Regions from separate parts of the Chengkuizengella sp. SCS-71B genome, predicted to be linked through region 2. Evidence: a T-box and tRNA genes for the amino acid it is inferred to sense, from the RefSeq annotation. Region 2 holds a T-box; the other regions hold tRNA genes.
What was found. A T-box is a leader RNA that pairs with one kind of tRNA and senses whether it is charged. The one in region 2 lies ahead of ileS (isoleucine--tRNA ligase), so its partner is inferred to be a tRNA-Ile.
Positions count from the first base shown of each region.

Region 1: it encodes a tRNA-Ile, which carries the amino acid that the T-box ahead of ileS (isoleucine--tRNA ligase) is inferred to sense. The anticodon was not compared.
Region 3: it encodes a tRNA-Ile, which carries the amino acid that the T-box ahead of ileS (isoleucine--tRNA ligase) is inferred to sense. The anticodon was not compared.

Region 1 is NZ_JAZHSH010000001.1:55,901-62,117, forward strand. It holds rRNA gene VQL36_RS00300 (23S ribosomal RNA) at 1-1,740, opposite strand, end outside; tRNA gene VQL36_RS00305 (tRNA-Ala) at 1,948-2,023, opposite strand; tRNA gene VQL36_RS00310 (tRNA-Ile) at 2,132-2,208, opposite strand; rRNA gene rrf (5S ribosomal RNA) at 2,214-2,330, opposite strand; rRNA gene VQL36_RS00320 (16S ribosomal RNA) at 2,392-3,948, opposite strand; gene VQL36_RS00325 (pro-sigmaK processing inhibitor BofA family protein) at 4,411-4,668, opposite strand; gene VQL36_RS00330 (DUF2508 family protein) at 4,670-4,930, opposite strand; gene murA (UDP-N-acetylglucosamine 1-carboxyvinyltransferase) at 5,141-6,217, opposite strand, start outside.
Region 2 is NZ_JAZHSH010000001.1:2,759,600-2,765,816, forward strand. It holds gene VQL36_RS13505 (RluA family pseudouridine synthase) at 1-437, opposite strand, end outside; gene lspA (signal peptidase II) at 443-928, opposite strand; gene VQL36_RS13515 (TraR/DksA C4-type zinc finger protein) at 1,148-1,861, shown strand; gene ileS (isoleucine--tRNA ligase) at 1,918-4,650, opposite strand; T-box leader at 4,708-4,955, opposite strand; gene VQL36_RS13525 (DivIVA domain-containing protein) at 5,011-5,532, opposite strand; gene VQL36_RS13530 (RNA-binding protein) at 5,610-6,217, opposite strand, start outside.
Region 3 is NZ_JAZHSH010000001.1:4,040,119-4,046,335, reverse strand. It holds rRNA gene VQL36_RS19735 (16S ribosomal RNA) at 65-1,621, shown strand; rRNA gene rrf (5S ribosomal RNA) at 1,683-1,799, shown strand; tRNA gene VQL36_RS19725 (tRNA-Ile) at 1,805-1,881, shown strand; tRNA gene VQL36_RS19720 (tRNA-Ala) at 1,990-2,065, shown strand; rRNA gene VQL36_RS19715 (23S ribosomal RNA) at 2,273-5,207, shown strand; rRNA gene rrf (5S ribosomal RNA) at 5,288-5,404, shown strand; tRNA gene VQL36_RS19705 (tRNA-Asn) at 5,434-5,509, shown strand; tRNA gene VQL36_RS19700 (tRNA-Thr) at 5,513-5,585, shown strand; tRNA gene VQL36_RS19695 (tRNA-Glu) at 5,600-5,674, shown strand; tRNA gene VQL36_RS19690 (tRNA-Val) at 5,905-5,980, shown strand; tRNA gene VQL36_RS19685 (tRNA-Thr) at 5,991-6,063, shown strand; tRNA gene VQL36_RS19680 (tRNA-Gln) at 6,083-6,157, shown strand; tRNA gene VQL36_RS19675 (tRNA-Lys) at 6,164-6,217, shown strand, end outside.

The sequences.
Region 1 (6,217 bases), 2.7 Mb from region 2:
CGGGGTCATTTTGCCGAGTTCCTTAACGAGAGTTCTTCCGCGCGCCTTAGAATTCTCTTCTCGCCTACCTGTGTCGGTTTGCGGTACGGGCACCTTCACCTGGCTAGAGGCTTTTCTTGGCAGCATGAGTGCGAGTTCTTCGGTACTACAATTTTCCCTCCTCATCACAGCTCAGCCTTATCAGTGTGCGGATTTGCCTACACACCAGCCTTACTGCTTGAACAGACTTATCCATCAGTCTGCAACTGTTCCCTTCTGCGTCACCCCAATTGCTCATAACGGTTTACGGTGGTACAGGAATTTCAACCTGTTGTCCTTCGATTACGCCTTTCGGCCTCACCTTAGGTCCCGACTTACCCTGAGCGGACGAGCCTTCCTCAGGAAACCTTGGGCTTTCGGCGGACAAGATTCTCACTTGTCTTTTCGTTACTTATACCGGCATTCTCACTTGTGTACAGTCCAGCACTCCTTACGGTATACCTTCAATCCATACACAACGCTCCCCTACCCCTGATACCATTGTATCAAGCCATAGCTTCGGTGGTGTGTTTAGCCCCGTTACATTTTCGGCGCAGAGTCACTCGACCAGTGAGCTATTACGCACTCTTTCAATGGTGGCTGCTTCTAAGCCAACATCCTGGTTGTCTGTGCAACTCCACATCCTTTCCCACTTAACACACACTTGGGGACCTTAGCTGATGGTCTGGGCTGTTTCCCTTTTGACGATGGATCTTAGCACTCACCGTCTGACTCCTGGGGTTTAAAGTCTATGGCATTCGGAGTTTGACTGAGCTTGGTAACCCTTGACGGGCCCCGCACCCAATCAGTGCTCTACCTCCACGACTCACCCCCAAGGCTAGCCCTAAAGCTATTTCGGGGAGAACCAGCTATTTCCGAGTTCGATTGGAATTTCTCCGCTACCCCCACCTCATCCCCTCATTTTTCAACATAAGTGGGTTCGGGCCTCCAGTGAGTGTTACCTCACCTTCACCCTGGACAGGGGTAGATCACACGGTTTCGGGTCTACGTCAACATACTCATACCGCCCTATTCAGACTCGCTTTCGCTGCGGCTCCAGCTCTTCACTTTAACCTTGCATGCTAACGTAACTCGCCGGTTCATTCTACAAAAGGCACGCCATCACCCATTAAACGGGCTCTGACTTCTTGTAAGCACACGGTTTCAGGTTCTATTTCACTCCCCTCCCGGGGTCCTTTTCACCTTTCCCTCACGGTACTGCTTCACTATCGGTCGCTAGGGAGTATTTAGCCTTGGCAGATGGTCCTGCCAGATTCATACGGGGTTTCACGTGCCCCGCACTACTCGGGATCCACTCCGGAGAGAATGATTTTTTAGTTACAGGACTTTTACCCTCTTTGGTTCGCCTTTCCAGACGCTTCACCTAAATCATTCCTTTGTAACTCCATGTGGAGTGTCCCACAACCCCAACAGGCAAGCCTGTTGGTTTGGGCTAATCCGCGTTCGCTCGCCGCTACTGACGGAATCACTTTTGTTTTCTCTTCCTCAGGGTACTTAGATGTTTCAGTTCCCCTGGTCTGCCTCCGCTAGACCTATGTATTCAGTCTAGGGTACGTACCTATTACAGTACGTGGGTTCCCCCATTCGGACATCCCCGGATCGAGGTCTGCTTACGACTCCCCGAGGCATTTCGTTGTTCGCCACGTCCTTCTTCGGCTCCTAGCGCCTAGGCATCCTCCGTGTGCTCTTAATAGCTTAACCATTAAGTTCGATGTTTTATATGATCACTCATAATTGAGAATTCCATTTGCTAATTAATGCTTCTTTGCTTTCGCTATCTAGTTTTCAAGGAACATCAGTCGCTTGATCCACCTTTGTGGTGTTTTTTGCGACAAAAAATATCTTACCACATCTGCTTTTCTTCAGTCAACCGTTTTTTCAAACCATTTCTTGAAGTTTTTGCCTCTATGGTGGAGCCAAGCGGGATCGAACCGCTGACCTCCTGCGTGCAAAGCAGGCGCTCTCCCAGCTGAGCTATGGCCCCATAATTTAAACCCAAAAAGGTAATGGTGTGCTGCGAGGAGCACGTCCCATATGTTTAAGGGATAGTATGATGTGGTATTTTATTCGTTTTATTTATTCGGTACGTTTGTGGTGGGCCCTAGTGGACTCGAACCACCGACCTCACCCTTATCAGGGGTGCGCTCTAACCAGCTGAGCTAAGGGCCCGTACCGCTTGGCAACGTCCTACTCTCCCAGGACCTTGCGGTCCAAGTACCATCGGCGCTGGAGGGCTTAACGGTCGTGTTCGGTATGGGAACGCGTGGTACCCCTCCGCCATCATCACCAAACGAATGTATAGAGTGCCTTGCACTCTCAAAACTGAAAACGAGTGAACTGTATTCTCCATAGAAAGGAGGTGATCCAGCCGCACCTTCCGATACGGCTACCTTGTTACGACTTCACCCCAATCATCTACCCCACCTTCGGCGGCTGGCTCCCCAAGGGGTTACCTCACCGACTTCGGGTGTTGTAAACTCTCGTGGTGTGACGGGCGGTGTGTACAAGACCCGGGAACGTATTCACCGCGGCATGCTGATCCGCGATTACTAGCAATTCCGACTTCATGCAGGCGAGTTGCAGCCTGCAATCCGAACTGAGATCGGCTTTGTTGGGATTGGCTCCACCTCGCGGCTTCGCTGCCCTTTGTACCGACCATTGTAGTACGTGTGTAGCCCAGGTCATAAGGGGCATGATGATTTGACGTCATCCCCACCTTCCTCCGGTTTGTCACCGGCAGTCACCTTAGAGTGCCCAACTTCACTTGCTGGCAACTAAGATTAAGGGTTGCGCTCGTTGCGGGACTTAACCCAACATCTCACGACACGAGCTGACGACAACCATGCACCACCTGTCTCCTCTGTCCCGAAGGAAAGCCATATCTCTACAGCGTTCAAAGGGATGTCAAGACCTGGTAAGGTTCTTCGCGTTGCTTCGAATTAAACCACATACTCCACTGCTTGTGCGGGTCCCCGTCAATTCCTTTGAGTTTCAGTCTTGCGACCGTACTCCCCAGGCGGAATGCTTAATGTGTTAACTTCGGCACCAAGGGTATCGAAACCCCTAACACCTAGCATTCATCGTTTACGGCGTGGACTACCAGGGTATCTAATCCTGTTCGCTCCCCACGCTTTCGCGCCTCAGCGTCAGTTACAGACCAGAGAGTCGCCTTCGCCACTGGTGTTCCTCCACATCTCTACGCATTTCACCGCTACACGTGGAATTCCACTCTCCTCTTCTGCACTCAAGCTCACCAGTTTCCAGTGCGACTCGGAGTTGAGCTCCGAGTTTAAACACCAGACTTAATGGGCCGCCTGCGCGCCCTTTACGCCCAATAATTCCGGACAACGCTTGCCCCCTACGTATTACCGCGGCTGCTGGCACGTAGTTAGCCGGGGCTTTCTTCTCAGGTACCGTCTAAGCAAATGCAGTTAACATCTGCCTTCTCTTCCCTGGCAACAGAGCTTTACGATCCGAAAACCTTCTTCACTCACGCGGCGTTGCTCCGTCAGACTTTCGTCCATTGCGGAAGATTCCCTACTGCTGCCTCCCGTAGGAGTCTGGGCCGTGTCTCAGTCCCAGTGTGGCCGATCACCCTCTCAGGTCGGCTACGCATCGTCGCCTTGGTGAGCCCTTACCTCACCAACTAGCTAATGCGCCGCAGGTCCATCTCTAAGCGAGAGCTTACACCCTCTTTCTTCATCTCATCATGCGATGAAACGACCTTATCCGGTATTAGCTAATGTTTCCACTAGTTATCCCAGGCTTATAGGCAGGTTACCTACGTGTTACTCACCCGTCCGCCACTAAGAACATTAAAAAGCAAGCTTTTTAATCTCTTCGTTCGACTTGCATGTATTAGGCACGCCGCCAGCGTTCGTCCTGAGCCAGGATCAAACTCTCCATTAAAGGTTGTAATCTCTCGATCACAACTATTTTAGAGCGCTTGGCTCATTCTCTTGTTACTATTTTTTCGGTTCCCTGAAAAAGTAATCGGAATACTCTACTGAGCTTCACTTCACTTTTTTAGGTTTATGAACGGGTTCCCAAAAGTTTAAAACTTTTGAGCTATTTGTTTGGATTCCTGAAAAATTTCAAGTCTCCGTAAGTTCACTCGTTATTCAGTTTTCAAGGTGCAAAGAATGCCTTATTATCAAGCATTTTCTTTTGTTTTTATCGCCCATCTCAGCGGCGACTTGATAAATATAACACATATAAAACTATCATGTCAACACCTTTTATTTTTTTTCTAGCAGAACATAAAATCTTTCTAATCTCTATGCTTAACTTACGATTAATGGCAAATTAAAGTTCGTTTTAAATACTATATATATGTATAATTTTATTCCGAAAGAAAATGGATAACTAATTTCATATGATTAAAAATTTTATACCCATAACTCCTAACAAACCTGGGACCCCCAAAAGACCACTTGTAATGAGAACTACTGAATTCATCGGTAAAATATCCCCTTCTACTATTAAATTGATAATATAAATAAAAATAGCAGAAGTAATGATATTTATTAATACATAATTCATCCATTTTGAAACCTTCTGATAGTTTCTTATTCCCAGAATAAGTGCAAAAACAACAAATACTATGATTAAGTAAGATATAAACCCCATTCTAATCCCCCGCTTTTAATTTCTTCAACTTAGTAATCTGTAAATCCTTAGCCTGTCTTATTAACATTTCATACCTTTTTTCCGCTGCTTCCAATGAAAATATAGCAAAATCAATCTCGTCTTTATCAACAGCGTAATTAAACCTTTCTCCTGCTGCAATCCAATCATTTTTAGCTTTTTCTACTTCCTTATTAATTAACATTTCACTATTATCTATTTTATTAGAACTAAATTTGCTTAGGTACTGCTGAATACTCGCCATAAAAAACCTCCTTAGGTTATCATTCTCTCGGGAAGCATAATTAATATAATATATAAATTAAAACTATAGAATAGAACTTCAATAGCCAAATTAATTCAGCTCTAAATCAAAAACAACACTAAAAGATTAGCGAAAATTGAAAATTGTACGCAAAAAAAGCCACCTAATGGTGACTTTTATAAATATAATAGTTAGATTATGAATGTATTATTATGCCAATGTAGGTTGAATCGGCAGTACTCGTTCAATTTTTGTATTATGTTCTTGTACTTCCTCATTTTCTAGATATTGCACCCTGCCAATATCTGCACCTAATTGTTTTAATTTCTTAGTTACATTTACATATCCACGATCAATGTGATGAATTTCAGAGATTATTGTCTCCCCTTCAGCTGCTAATCCTGCTAGAATTAACGCTGCACCTGCTCTTAAATCTGTAGCATTGACCTTTGAGCCAATTAATTTAGTATTGCCAGTTACTACTGCTGTCTGTCCTTCTACTTTAATTTTGGCATTCATTCGTTTAAATTCAGAAACATGCATGAAGCGATTTTCAAATAAAGACTCAGAGACAATACTTGTACCATCTGAAATCATTAATAAGCTCATCATTTGAGATTGCATATCTGTCGGAAATCCTGGATATGGTAATGTTTTCAAGTCAACTGCTTTTAATGTAGATGAGGCAGAAACTCCAATTCCTTTTTCGTTGATAAGAATAGTGACCCCCATTTCTTCCAACTTTGAAATAACAGGTGTTAAATGGTCCCCAATTGCACCTTCAATAAAAATGCTTCCTCCAGTTATAGCTGCTGCAATCATGTATGTACCAGCTTCAATACGATCAGGGATCACAGTATGATCAACACCTGATAACTGTTGTACACCTTCTATTCTAATCATTCCTGTTCCTGCGCCTCGAACCTTCGCTCCCATTCCATTTAAAAAGTTTGCTAAATCGACAATTTCTGGTTCCTTGGCCGCATTTTCAATAATTGTCGTACCATCAGCTAGTGTGGCAGCCATCATAATATTTTCTGTCGCTCCAACACTAGGAACATCTAGATATATTTTAGCACCTTTTAATCTACCTTTAGATCTTGCTTCGATAAAACCTTGCCCGAATTCAATCTGAGCACCCATGGCTTCAAAACCTTTTAAATGTTGATCTATTGGACGAGTACCAATCGCACATCCTCCAGGTAAGGAGATTTTAGCATAACCCTCACGACCCAATAAAGAACCAGCAACTAAAAAAGACGCTCTCATTTTTCGTACCAGTTCGTA
Region 2 (6,217 bases):
TTATCAATACGATGCACAATTCCTGGTCTCAATATCCCATTAATGCCTGATAAGTCCTTACAATGGGCTAACAGTGCATTCACTAAAGTTCCTGAATAATTTCCAGGTGCAGGATGTACGACCATACCTCTAGGTTTATTAACTACAATTAGATGTTTATCTTCATACACAACATTCAATGGAATAGATTCCGCAGTAATTTCCAACTCAGTTGGAGCTGGAGCTAGTAATTTAATTTCATCCTCATCTTGTATTTTATAGTTTGCTTTAATGGATGAATTGTTAACTGAAACGTGCCCTTCTTTGATCCATTGCTGTATTTGTGTTCGGGATATACCATCAAACTGATCTGTCAAAAATTTATCAATTCTTATTCCATCTAGATCAGGAGTTCCTTTCCAAATTAATTCATTTTCATAGATGTCATCATATAACATGAAGATTAAACCTCACCTTTCTTTACACTGAAAAAGGTAATCACTGCTGCTAAAATTGCGCCAACAACAATTGCTGAATCTGCAATGTTAAAAATGGCAAAGGGATAGTCTACTTCAAAACCAAATAAAGAAAATCTAAAGTTAAAACTTAAAAAGTCAACGACTTCACCCATTCTTACCCTATCAATAAAATTCCCAATTGCTCCACCTAATATTAAACTAAGTGCAACACATAATGAGGGGCTATTTTCCTTTTTTGACTGTTCCAAAAACCAAATAACCATTGCTACAATAATAATTGTAATAATGATGAAAAACCATTGTTTATTCTGCAATATACCAAAGGCCGCTCCTTTATTACGATGAGAAGTGATTTGAAAAAATTCTCCTATAACAGATATACGATCCCCTATTTCCAAATGCTTGATGATCATCCATTTAGAAACCTGATCTAATATGATCATAATAAAGGCTATCAAATAATACCTCAAATAACATATCCTCCTAATCAAGATAATACAACCTTACATTCGATTATTGTAGCATAGCATAGAACCTTACGTCTACGAAGTGCATGATGAATTCCCATCAATACATGGAATTACCTCTTTAAATTCTTAAACCTTTGAGAAGAATAAAGTCAGCAGCATATAAGAGAAGAGGATTTTTTGAACAACCTCTATAAGAAACTCATAAGAGGAGTTGTAGAAATGTCTGGCCTAAATGAAAATCAATTAAATTTGTTACATCAACAGCTTCTTCAAGAAAAAAACAATCTCCAAGAACAACTTAAGCATAACGATCACTTTGGTCTGTCCCAACCTCAAAAGGATAGCATTGGTGAATTATCAAGTTATGATAACCATCCGGCTGATTTAGCCACTGAGACTTATGAACGAGGAAAAGACATCGCTTTAAATGAAAATGTAGAATACCATTTAGAAGATGTTGTTAGAGCATTAAAAAATATTGAAAATGAACAGTATGGGATTTGTATTACCTGTGGAAAAAATATTCCCTTCGAGAGATTGCAGGCGGTTCCTACTACACAATATTGTAAAGAGCATTCTGAAGGAAAACATTATTCCAACGATAGACCTATTGAAGAAACCTTTTTAAACCCTCCATTTGGAAGAACTAGTTTAGATGAACATGATGAACAAAATCAATTTGATGGGGAAGATGCTTGGCAAATTGTAGAAAGTTGGGGAACATCAGATAGTCCAGCAATGGCAGAGGAACGAGAAATCCATGATTTTAACCATATGTATATTGAGTCGGATGAAAATGATGGGTATGTGGAACCCATTGAAAGCTTCTTAGCAACTAATTTATATGGTAATCATACATCTGTCATTCGAAATGTGGAATATCAAAAATATATGGCAAATGGTGAAGGAGATCATGAATTAGAAATGAATTAAAATGATAAAAACGAGCCAACATTTCGGCTCGTTTTTGTTAAATTTTATTTTTAAATTTATCCTATAATTGATGCACACCTTTTACATAGAGTTGGATGAGCTGATTCCTCACCTACATCTGTAGTAACCATCCAACAACGCTCACATTTATCTCCCTCAGCCACTGAAACCTTCACTTGGATAATTTCTTCAATTTCACTCGGTTCTTGAATAGATACAGCCGAAACGATAAATAATTCGTTTAAATTAGGAAATTGCTTGAGAAGTTCTGCAGTAGTTGAATTTGGATATAAATCCAATGCAGCAGCTAAAGAATTACCAATAATTTTATCTTTCCGAGCTTCTTCTAATTTTTTAAATACTTCCTCACGAATTTCCATAAATTGATTCCACTTATGTTCAAGTTTTTCATCAAACACATCTGTATTAACGACTGGAAAGTCTGCTAATTGTACACTTTCCAACTGAACGTCTGGAATGAACTTCCACACTTCATCTGCTGTATGAGGTAAGATTGGTGCAATTAATTTTGCTATCACAACTAAGGTCTCATACAATACGGTTTGCACTGCTTTTCGTTTTGGATCATTTAAATCATTGACATACAAAGTATCTTTTACGATATCTAAATAAAAAGCACTCATTTCAACTGAACAAAAATGATGTACAGATTGATATACAATGTTAAGATCGTATTTATCATATGCACCAGTAACTTTTTCCAACATTTTATTTAAACGAATAAGGGCAAACTGATCTAATTCACTCAATTGATCAAAAGAGACTTGATCTGTTGCCGGATTAAAGCCTGTTAAATTTCCTAAGAAAAATCTCAACGTATTTCTAATTTTTCTATAGACTTCAGATGTTTGTTTTAAAATATTGTCTGAAATTCTTTGATCAGCTTGGTAATCTACTGAAGATACCCATAGACGTAGGATTTCAGCTCCTAATTGATTACTTACTTTGATCGGATCAACAGTATTCCCTAATGATTTAGACATTTTACGTCCATCACCATCTAAAGTGAAACCATGGCTAAGCACTTCTTTATATGGTGCAACACCATTAACGGCCACGCTTGTAATTAAAGATGAATTAAACCATCCACGATATTGGTCAGATCCTTCTAAATATAAATCTGCTGGGTATCTTAGGTCTTCTCTAGCTTCTAATACAGATTGATGGCTAGATCCTGAATCAAACCAAACATCCATAATATCAGTCTCTTTTTTAAACTCATGATGACCACATGAAGGACATGTTGTGCCTTCAATCATTAATTCATTTTCATCCTTGATGAACCAAGCATTAGAACCTTCTTTAGCAAACACATCTGCAACGAAATTAATCGTTTGATCATTTAATAACTCATGATTACAACTTTTACAATAGAAAATAGGGATAGGTACTCCCCATGTTCTTTGTCGTGAAATACACCAATCTCCACGATCTCGGATCATATTGTGAAGGCGGGTCTCCCCCCATTCTGGCGTCCACTTTACATTTTTAATTTCTTCAAGCATCACGTCTCTAAACTTATCGATAGAAGCAAACCACTGCTCTGTTGCTCGATAAATAACTGGTTTTTTTGTTCTCCAATCGTGAGGATATTGATGCTGCATAAATTCCAATTTTAATAAATGACCAGAAGCTTCTAGCTTTTCTGTAATGATTTTATTTGCTTTATCATAAAATAATCCTTCAAATCCTGGAGCTTCTTTTGTAAATTTCCCTTGATCATCAACTGGGCAAAGGACATCTAGTCCATACTTTGCTCCGATCTCAAAGTCGTCTTCACCATGCCCGGGGGCAGTATGAACGCAACCTGTACCTGCTTCTAAAGTAACATGCTCACCAAGCATGACTAAAGATTCACGGTCGTAGAAAGGATGTAAACATGTGATATTTTCAAGTTCATTCCCTTTAAATTGATCAATTATACTCAAAGAGTCCCAGTTCAGTTCGTTCTTTAATGACTCTAATAAACCTTCAGCAACAACATATTTTTTCCCTTTAACATCAACCATTACATAATCAAATTCAGGATGCAATGAAATTCCTAGGTTTGCTGGCAATGTCCAAGGCGTCGTTGTCCAAATTACTATAGACGCATCCTCTGGTAAAATTCCTTTCCCATCCTTTACTTGAAATGCTACATAAATGGAAGGCGACTTCTTGTCGTGATATTCAATTTCTGCCTCAGCTAAAGCACTTTCAGAAGAAGGAGACCAATAAACACATTTTAAACCTTTATAGATATAACCTTTCTTCACCATTTCCCCAAATACACGAATTTGCTCAGCTTCATATTCAGGTTGTAATGTGAGGTAAGGATGATCCCAATCTCCTCTTATACCTAATCTCTTGAATTGATCTTTTTGTTTTCCCACCCAATTCAAAGCATAATCTTTACAATAATCTCTAAACTCGGAAATGCTTAATTTTTTACGATCCACTTTTCCTTTTTTAGCTATCGCTGCTTCAATCGGTAATCCATGTGTATCCCAACCAGGAACATACGGAGCATTAAAACCTTGCATCGTTTTGTATCGAACAATAATATCTTTTAAAACTTTATTTAAAGCATGGCCAATATGTGTATCACCATTTGCATAAGGTGGACCATCATGTAATATAAATACTGGTTTACCTTCTTGATTTTTCTGCACTTTCTCGTAAATATTAATTTCTTCCCACCATTTTTGAATATTGGGTTCTGCCTTTGGAAGGTTACCACGCATCGGAAAATCTGTTTGCGGTAAGTTTAATGTTTTTCCATAATCCATCTTCTACACCTCACTAAAATATATAGTACATTAACAAATAAAAAAACTTCTCATCCCAAAAGGGACGAGAAGTATGCTCGCGGTACCACCCTAATAATAATACATATAAAAAATTTCATATTATCACTTTCATGATCTTTAACGGAATCATCCGATATACTCTACTATAACAGTCTATATTTCCGATGTTTTTTCAAGTATATACTCATGGGTGATATTCAATCGTAAACAGATATTAGGCTTTCACCATCCCTAATTCGCTGAATCTGTATATTCGATTTACTGTTCCCAATCAACGTTTTATAAAATGATTATAATACAGCAGTATATCTAAATTTTTAATTAGAGTCAATGCAAAAGCTATTCAACTTTTGAAATTTTCTCATCTGATAAATAATCTATAGTATGGTTTGAGTCCTTCTCTAGAGAATCCCATTCCCAACTCTGATCATTTAACATTTCTAATTGTGCTTCTAATAAAGAGCGGAATCTTGTACGATAAATAGACGCTTGTTTTTTTAATTCCTCATTATCAAGTGCGATTTTTCTTGATTTAGCTAATGATTCATTTATGATACGATCCGCATTTTTCTCTGACTCTCTTATAATGAGTTCAGCTTCTTTTTTAGAATTTGATTTTAATTCATCTGCAGTATTTTGGGCGACGATAATCGTTTGACTTAATGTATCTTCAATATTAGAAAAGTGTTCTAATTTTTCTTTAATTGCCCCTACTTCTTCTTTCAGATCTTTATTTTCACGAATAAGTGCTTCATAATCTTTGATGATCTGTTGCAGAAACTCATTTACTTCGTCTTCATCATATCCGCGAAATGTTTTAGAAAATTCTCTGTTATGTATATCTAATGGTGTTAGTGACATTTCTGCACCTCCTTGAAACATAATAAATTTTATAAGTGTTAACATTCGACGATAAATGTTAAATTCCTGCAAATTTTTCAAATGTATTTTCCTATTTTTAATCGAATGTTGCCTTTTTTTGTTTTTCCTTCTATGCTTATAATTTTAAAACGACCAAAACCTTTTAAAGATATAACATCTCCTTCATTTAAAACTTTTGAAGGATCTTCCTCTACTTTCCAATTCACTTTGCACTTACCTGTTTTTATAAACGGTAATATTTTTGATCTACTCATTTTTACTGCATCGCTAATAATACTGTCTAAACGTAGTGAAGGAATTGTTATAAAACTTTCATCCATTTCAACTGGAATCGGCTTTAATTGTACTAGGGGAACAATGTCGGTACTTACATGCACTCTGTGAACTTGATGTAAATGTAAATTTACATAATCAATAATTTCTTCAGCAACGATACATTGGCATTGATCCTTTAATAAATGCAAATCCCCTATTTTTTCTCTTTTTATTCCAAGACCTAATATTGCTCCTAAAAAATCCCCATGGTTTAACTTTGAAAATTTATCATCATCAGAACGTATAGAAAGCACTTGAATCGGAATTTCATCTTTCTGGGTCATCATATAATCTGGGACAATTAAAGCTCTCTTTCTTTCAGCGTCTTCATATCCCCCAAATAACAAAT
Region 3 (6,217 bases), 1.3 Mb from region 2:
TTTGGAAGCACAGAAAGAATGAGCCAAGCGCTCTAAAATAGTTGTGATCGAGAGATTGCAACCTTTAATGGAGAGTTTGATCCTGGCTCAGGACGAACGCTGGCGGCGTGCCTAATACATGCAAGTCGAACGAAGAGATTAAAAAGCTTGCTTTTTAATGTTCTTAGTGGCGGACGGGTGAGTAACACGTAGGTAACCTGCCTATAAGCCTGGGATAACTAGTGGAAACATTAGCTAATACCGGATAAGGTCGTTTCATCGCATGATGAGATGAAGAAAGAGGGTGTAAGCTCTCGCTTAGAGATGGACCTGCGGCGCATTAGCTAGTTGGTGAGGTAAGGGCTCACCAAGGCGACGATGCGTAGCCGACCTGAGAGGGTGATCGGCCACACTGGGACTGAGACACGGCCCAGACTCCTACGGGAGGCAGCAGTAGGGAATCTTCCGCAATGGACGAAAGTCTGACGGAGCAACGCCGCGTGAGTGAAGAAGGTTTTCGGATCGTAAAGCTCTGTTGCCAGGGAAGAGAAGGCAGATGTTAACTGCATTTGCTTAGACGGTACCTGAGAAGAAAGCCCCGGCTAACTACGTGCCAGCAGCCGCGGTAATACGTAGGGGGCAAGCGTTGTCCGGAATTATTGGGCGTAAAGGGCGCGCAGGCGGCCCATTAAGTCTGGTGTTTAAACTCGGAGCTCAACTCCGAGTCGCACTGGAAACTGGTGAGCTTGAGTGCAGAAGAGGAGAGTGGAATTCCACGTGTAGCGGTGAAATGCGTAGAGATGTGGAGGAACACCAGTGGCGAAGGCGACTCTCTGGTCTGTAACTGACGCTGAGGCGCGAAAGCGTGGGGAGCGAACAGGATTAGATACCCTGGTAGTCCACGCCGTAAACGATGAATGCTAGGTGTTAGGGGTTTCGATACCCTTGGTGCCGAAGTTAACACATTAAGCATTCCGCCTGGGGAGTACGGTCGCAAGACTGAAACTCAAAGGAATTGACGGGGACCCGCACAAGCAGTGGAGTATGTGGTTTAATTCGAAGCAACGCGAAGAACCTTACCAGGTCTTGACATCCCTTTGAACGCTGTAGAGATATGGCTTTCCTTCGGGACAAAGGAGACAGGTGGTGCATGGTTGTCGTCAGCTCGTGTCGTGAGATGTTGGGTTAAGTCCCGCAACGAGCGCAACCCTTAATCTTAGTTGCCAGCAAGTGAAGTTGGGCACTCTAAGGTGACTGCCGGTGACAAACCGGAGGAAGGTGGGGATGACGTCAAATCATCATGCCCCTTATGACCTGGGCTACACACGTACTACAATGGTCGGTACAAAGGGCAGCGAAGCCGCGAGGTGGAGCCAATCCCAACAAAGCCGATCTCAGTTCGGATTGCAGGCTGCAACTCGCCTGCATGAAGTCGGAATTGCTAGTAATCGCGGATCAGCATGCCGCGGTGAATACGTTCCCGGGTCTTGTACACACCGCCCGTCACACCACGAGAGTTTACAACACCCGAAGTCGGTGAGGTAACCCCTTGGGGAGCCAGCCGCCGAAGGTGGGGTAGATGATTGGGGTGAAGTCGTAACAAGGTAGCCGTATCGGAAGGTGCGGCTGGATCACCTCCTTTCTATGGAGAATACAGTTCACTCGTTTTCAGTTTTGAGAGTGCAAGGCACTCTATACATTCGTTTGGTGATGATGGCGGAGGGGTACCACGCGTTCCCATACCGAACACGACCGTTAAGCCCTCCAGCGCCGATGGTACTTGGACCGCAAGGTCCTGGGAGAGTAGGACGTTGCCAAGCGGTACGGGCCCTTAGCTCAGCTGGTTAGAGCGCACCCCTGATAAGGGTGAGGTCGGTGGTTCGAGTCCACTAGGGCCCACCACAAACGTACCGAATAAATAAAACGAATAAAATACCACATCATACTATCCCTTAAACATATGGGACGTGCTCCTCGCAGCACACCATTACCTTTTTGGGTTTAAATTATGGGGCCATAGCTCAGCTGGGAGAGCGCCTGCTTTGCACGCAGGAGGTCAGCGGTTCGATCCCGCTTGGCTCCACCATAGAGGCAAAAACTTCAAGAAATGGTTTGAAAAAACGGTTGACTGAAGAAAAGCAGATGTGGTAAGATATTTTTTGTCGCAAAAAACACCACAAAGGTGGATCAAGCGACTGATGTTCCTTGAAAACTAGATAGCGAAAGCAAAGAAGCATTAATTAGCAAATGGAATTCTCAATTATGAGTGATCATATAAAACATCGAACTTAATGGTTAAGCTATTAAGAGCACACGGAGGATGCCTAGGCGCTAGGAGCCGAAGAAGGACGTGGCGAACAACGAAATGCCTCGGGGAGTCGTAAGCAGACCTCGATCCGGGGATGTCCGAATGGGGGAACCCACGTACTGTAATAGGTACGTACCCTAGACTGAATACATAGGTCTAGCGGAGGCAGACCAGGGGAACTGAAACATCTAAGTACCCTGAGGAAGAGAAAACAAAAGTGATTCCGTCAGTAGCGGCGAGCGAACGCGGATTAGCCCAAACCAACAGGCTTGCCTGTTGGGGTTGTGGGACACTCCACATGGAGTTACAAAGGAATGATTTAGGTGAAGCGTCTGGAAAGGCGAACCAAAGAGGGTAAAAGTCCTGTAACTAAAAAATCATTCTCTCCGGAGTGGATCCCGAGTAGTGCGGGGCACGTGAAACCCCGTATGAATCTGGCAGGACCATCTGCCAAGGCTAAATACTCCCTAGCGACCGATAGTGAAGCAGTACCGTGAGGGAAAGGTGAAAAGGACCCCGGGAGGGGAGTGAAATAGAACCTGAAACCGTGTGCTTACAAGAAGTCAGAGCCCGTTTAATGGGTGATGGCGTGCCTTTTGTAGAATGAACCGGCGAGTTACGTTAGCATGCAAGGTTAAAGTGAAGAGCTGGAGCCGCAGCGAAAGCGAGTCTGAATAGGGCGGTATGAGTATGTTGACGTAGACCCGAAACCGTGTGATCTACCCCTGTCCAGGGTGAAGGTGAGGTAACACTCACTGGAGGCCCGAACCCACTTATGTTGAAAAATGAGGGGATGAGGTGGGGGTAGCGGAGAAATTCCAATCGAACTCGGAAATAGCTGGTTCTCCCCGAAATAGCTTTAGGGCTAGCCTTGGGGGTGAGTCGTGGAGGTAGAGCACTGATTGGGTGCGGGGCCCGTCAAGGGTTACCAAGCTCAGTCAAACTCCGAATGCCATAGACTTTAAACCCCAGGAGTCAGACGGTGAGTGCTAAGATCCATCGTCAAAAGGGAAACAGCCCAGACCATCAGCTAAGGTCCCCAAGTGTGTGTTAAGTGGGAAAGGATGTGGAGTTGCACAGACAACCAGGATGTTGGCTTAGAAGCAGCCACCATTGAAAGAGTGCGTAATAGCTCACTGGTCGAGTGACTCTGCGCCGAAAATGTAACGGGGCTAAACACACCACCGAAGCTATGGCTTGATACAATGGTATCAGGGGTAGGGGAGCGTTGTGTATGGATTGAAGGTATACCGTAAGGAGTGCTGGACTGTACACAAGTGAGAATGCCGGTATAAGTAACGAAAAGACAAGTGAGAATCTTGTCCGCCGAAAGCCCAAGGTTTCCTGAGGAAGGCTCGTCCGCTCAGGGTAAGTCGGGACCTAAGGTGAGGCCGAAAGGCGTAATCGAAGGACAACAGGTTGAAATTCCTGTACCACCGTAAACCGTTATGAGCAATTGGGGTGACGCAGAAGGGAACAGTTGCAGACTGATGGATAAGTCTGTTCAAGCAGTAAGGCTGGTGTGTAGGCAAATCCGCACACTGATAAGGCTGAGCTGTGATGAGGAGGGAAAATTGTAGTACCGAAGAACTCGCACTCATGCTGCCAAGAAAAGCCTCTAGCCAGGTGAAGGTGCCCGTACCGCAAACCGACACAGGTAGGCGAGAAGAGAATTCTAAGGCGCGCGGAAGAACTCTCGTTAAGGAACTCGGCAAAATGACCCCGTAACTTCGGGAGAAGGGGTGCTCCGTTAGGGTGTATAGCCCGAGGGAGCCGCAGTGAAAAGGCCCAAGCGACTGTTTAGCAAAAACACAGGTCTGTGCGAAGCCGTAAGGCGAAGTATACGGGCTGACGCCTGCCCGGTGCTGGAAGGTTAAGGGGAATGGTTAGCCGTTTTAGGCGAAGCTATGAACCGAAGCCCCAGTAAACGGCGGCCGTAACTATAACGGTCCTAAGGTAGCGAAATTCCTTGTCAGGTAAATTCTGACCCGCACGAATGGCGTAACGATTTGGGCGCTGTCTCAACGAGAGATCCGGTGAAATTTTAATACCAGTGAAGATGCTGGTTACCCGCGACAAGACGGAAAGACCCCATGGAGCTTTACTACAACCTGATATTGAACTGGGGTACGATTTGTACAGGATAGGTGGGAGCCTTGGAAGCTGGTGCGCAAGCATCGGTGGAGGCGCCCTTGGGATACCACCCTGATCGTATTCGAGTTCTAACCTAGGCCCTTGAATCAGGGTCGGGGACCGTGTCAGGCGGGTAGTTTGACTGGGGCGGTCGCCTCCTAAAGCGTAACGGAGGCGCCCTAAGGTTCCCTCAGAATGGTTGGAAATCATTCGAAGAGTGCAAAGGCATAAGGGAGCTTGACTGCAAGACGTACAGGTCGAGCAGGGACGAAAGTCGGGCTTAGTGATCCGGTGGTACCGAATGGAAGGGCCATCGCTCAACGGATAAAAGCTACCCTGGGGATAACAGGCTTATCTCCCCCAAGAGTCCACATCGACGGGGAGGTTTGGCACCTCGATGTCGGCTCATCGCATCCTGGGGCTGAAGTAGGTCCCAAGGGTTGGGCTGTTCGCCCATTAAAGCGGTACGCGAGCTGGGTTCAGAACGTCGTGAGACAGTTCGGTCCCTATCTGTCGTGGGCGTAGGAAATTTGAGAGGAGCTGTCCTTAGTACGAGAGGACCGGGATGGACGTACCGCTGGTGTACCAGTTGTTTCGCCAGAAGCATAGCTGGGTAGCCAAGTACGGAAGGGATAAGCGCTGAAAGCATCTAAGCGTGAAGCCCCCCTCAAGATGAGATTTCCCAATTTAGTAAGACCCCTTGAAGACGACGAGGTTGATAGGTTCGGGGTGGAAGTGCAGCAATGCATGGAGCTGACGAATACTAATCGGTCGAGGGCTTATCCAAATACATTCAAAATAAAGATTCCAAGCTTATCTTTGTTTCGCATCTAGTTTTTAGGGAATATAAATAAATATCCTTAAATGTTTGGTGATGATGGCGGAGGGGTACCACGCGTTCCCATACCGAACACGACCGTTAAGCCCTCCAGCGCCGATGGTACTTGGACCGCAAGGTCCTGGGAGAGTAGGACGTTGCCAAGCTTTAATTCTCTATTTACTGTATGTAATGGTCCCTGATAGCTCAGTTGGTAGAGCACTCGGCTGTTAACCGAGTTGTCACAGGTTCGAGTCCTGTTCGGGGAGCCATATGCTCCCATAGCTCAGTAGGTAGAGTGCTTCCATGGTAAGGAAGAGGTCACCGGTTCGAATCCGGTTGGGAGCTTATCATATTAATGTGGCCCGTTGGTCAAGCGGTTAAGACACCGCCCTTTCACGGCGGTAACACGGGTTCGAATCCCGTACGGGTCACCATCTAAAGAAAATCATCAAGGGATAATGAATCCCAGGGTTCGTCGGAGCATAATCTTCATATGTGATTGCATCGTAGTCTCGTAATGAAATGAAGAGTATCCCGTACGGGTCACCATCTAAAGTAAAAGCATCAAGGGATAATGAATCCCAGGGTTCGTCGGAGCTTCCGTTCGGACAACAATATCTTTGCAGGGATCCTTGGCTTATTCCTTATACTCTATCAACAATATGGACGCTTAGCTCAGCTGGGAGAGCATCTGCCTTACAAGCAGAGGGTCGGCGGTTCGATCCCGTCAGCGTCCACCATCAATAGCTTGCCGTTGTAGCTCAACTGGTAGAGCAACTGACTTGTAATCAGTAGGTTGGGGGTTCAAGTCCTCTCGACGGCACTGTTACAACCCAAATTGATGGGGATTAGCCAAGCGGTAAGGCAACGGACTTTGACTCCGTCATGCACAGGTTCGAATCCTGTATCCCCAGCCATTATGAGAGCCATTAGCTCAGTCGGTAGAGCACCTGACTTTTAATCAGGGTGTCGAAGGT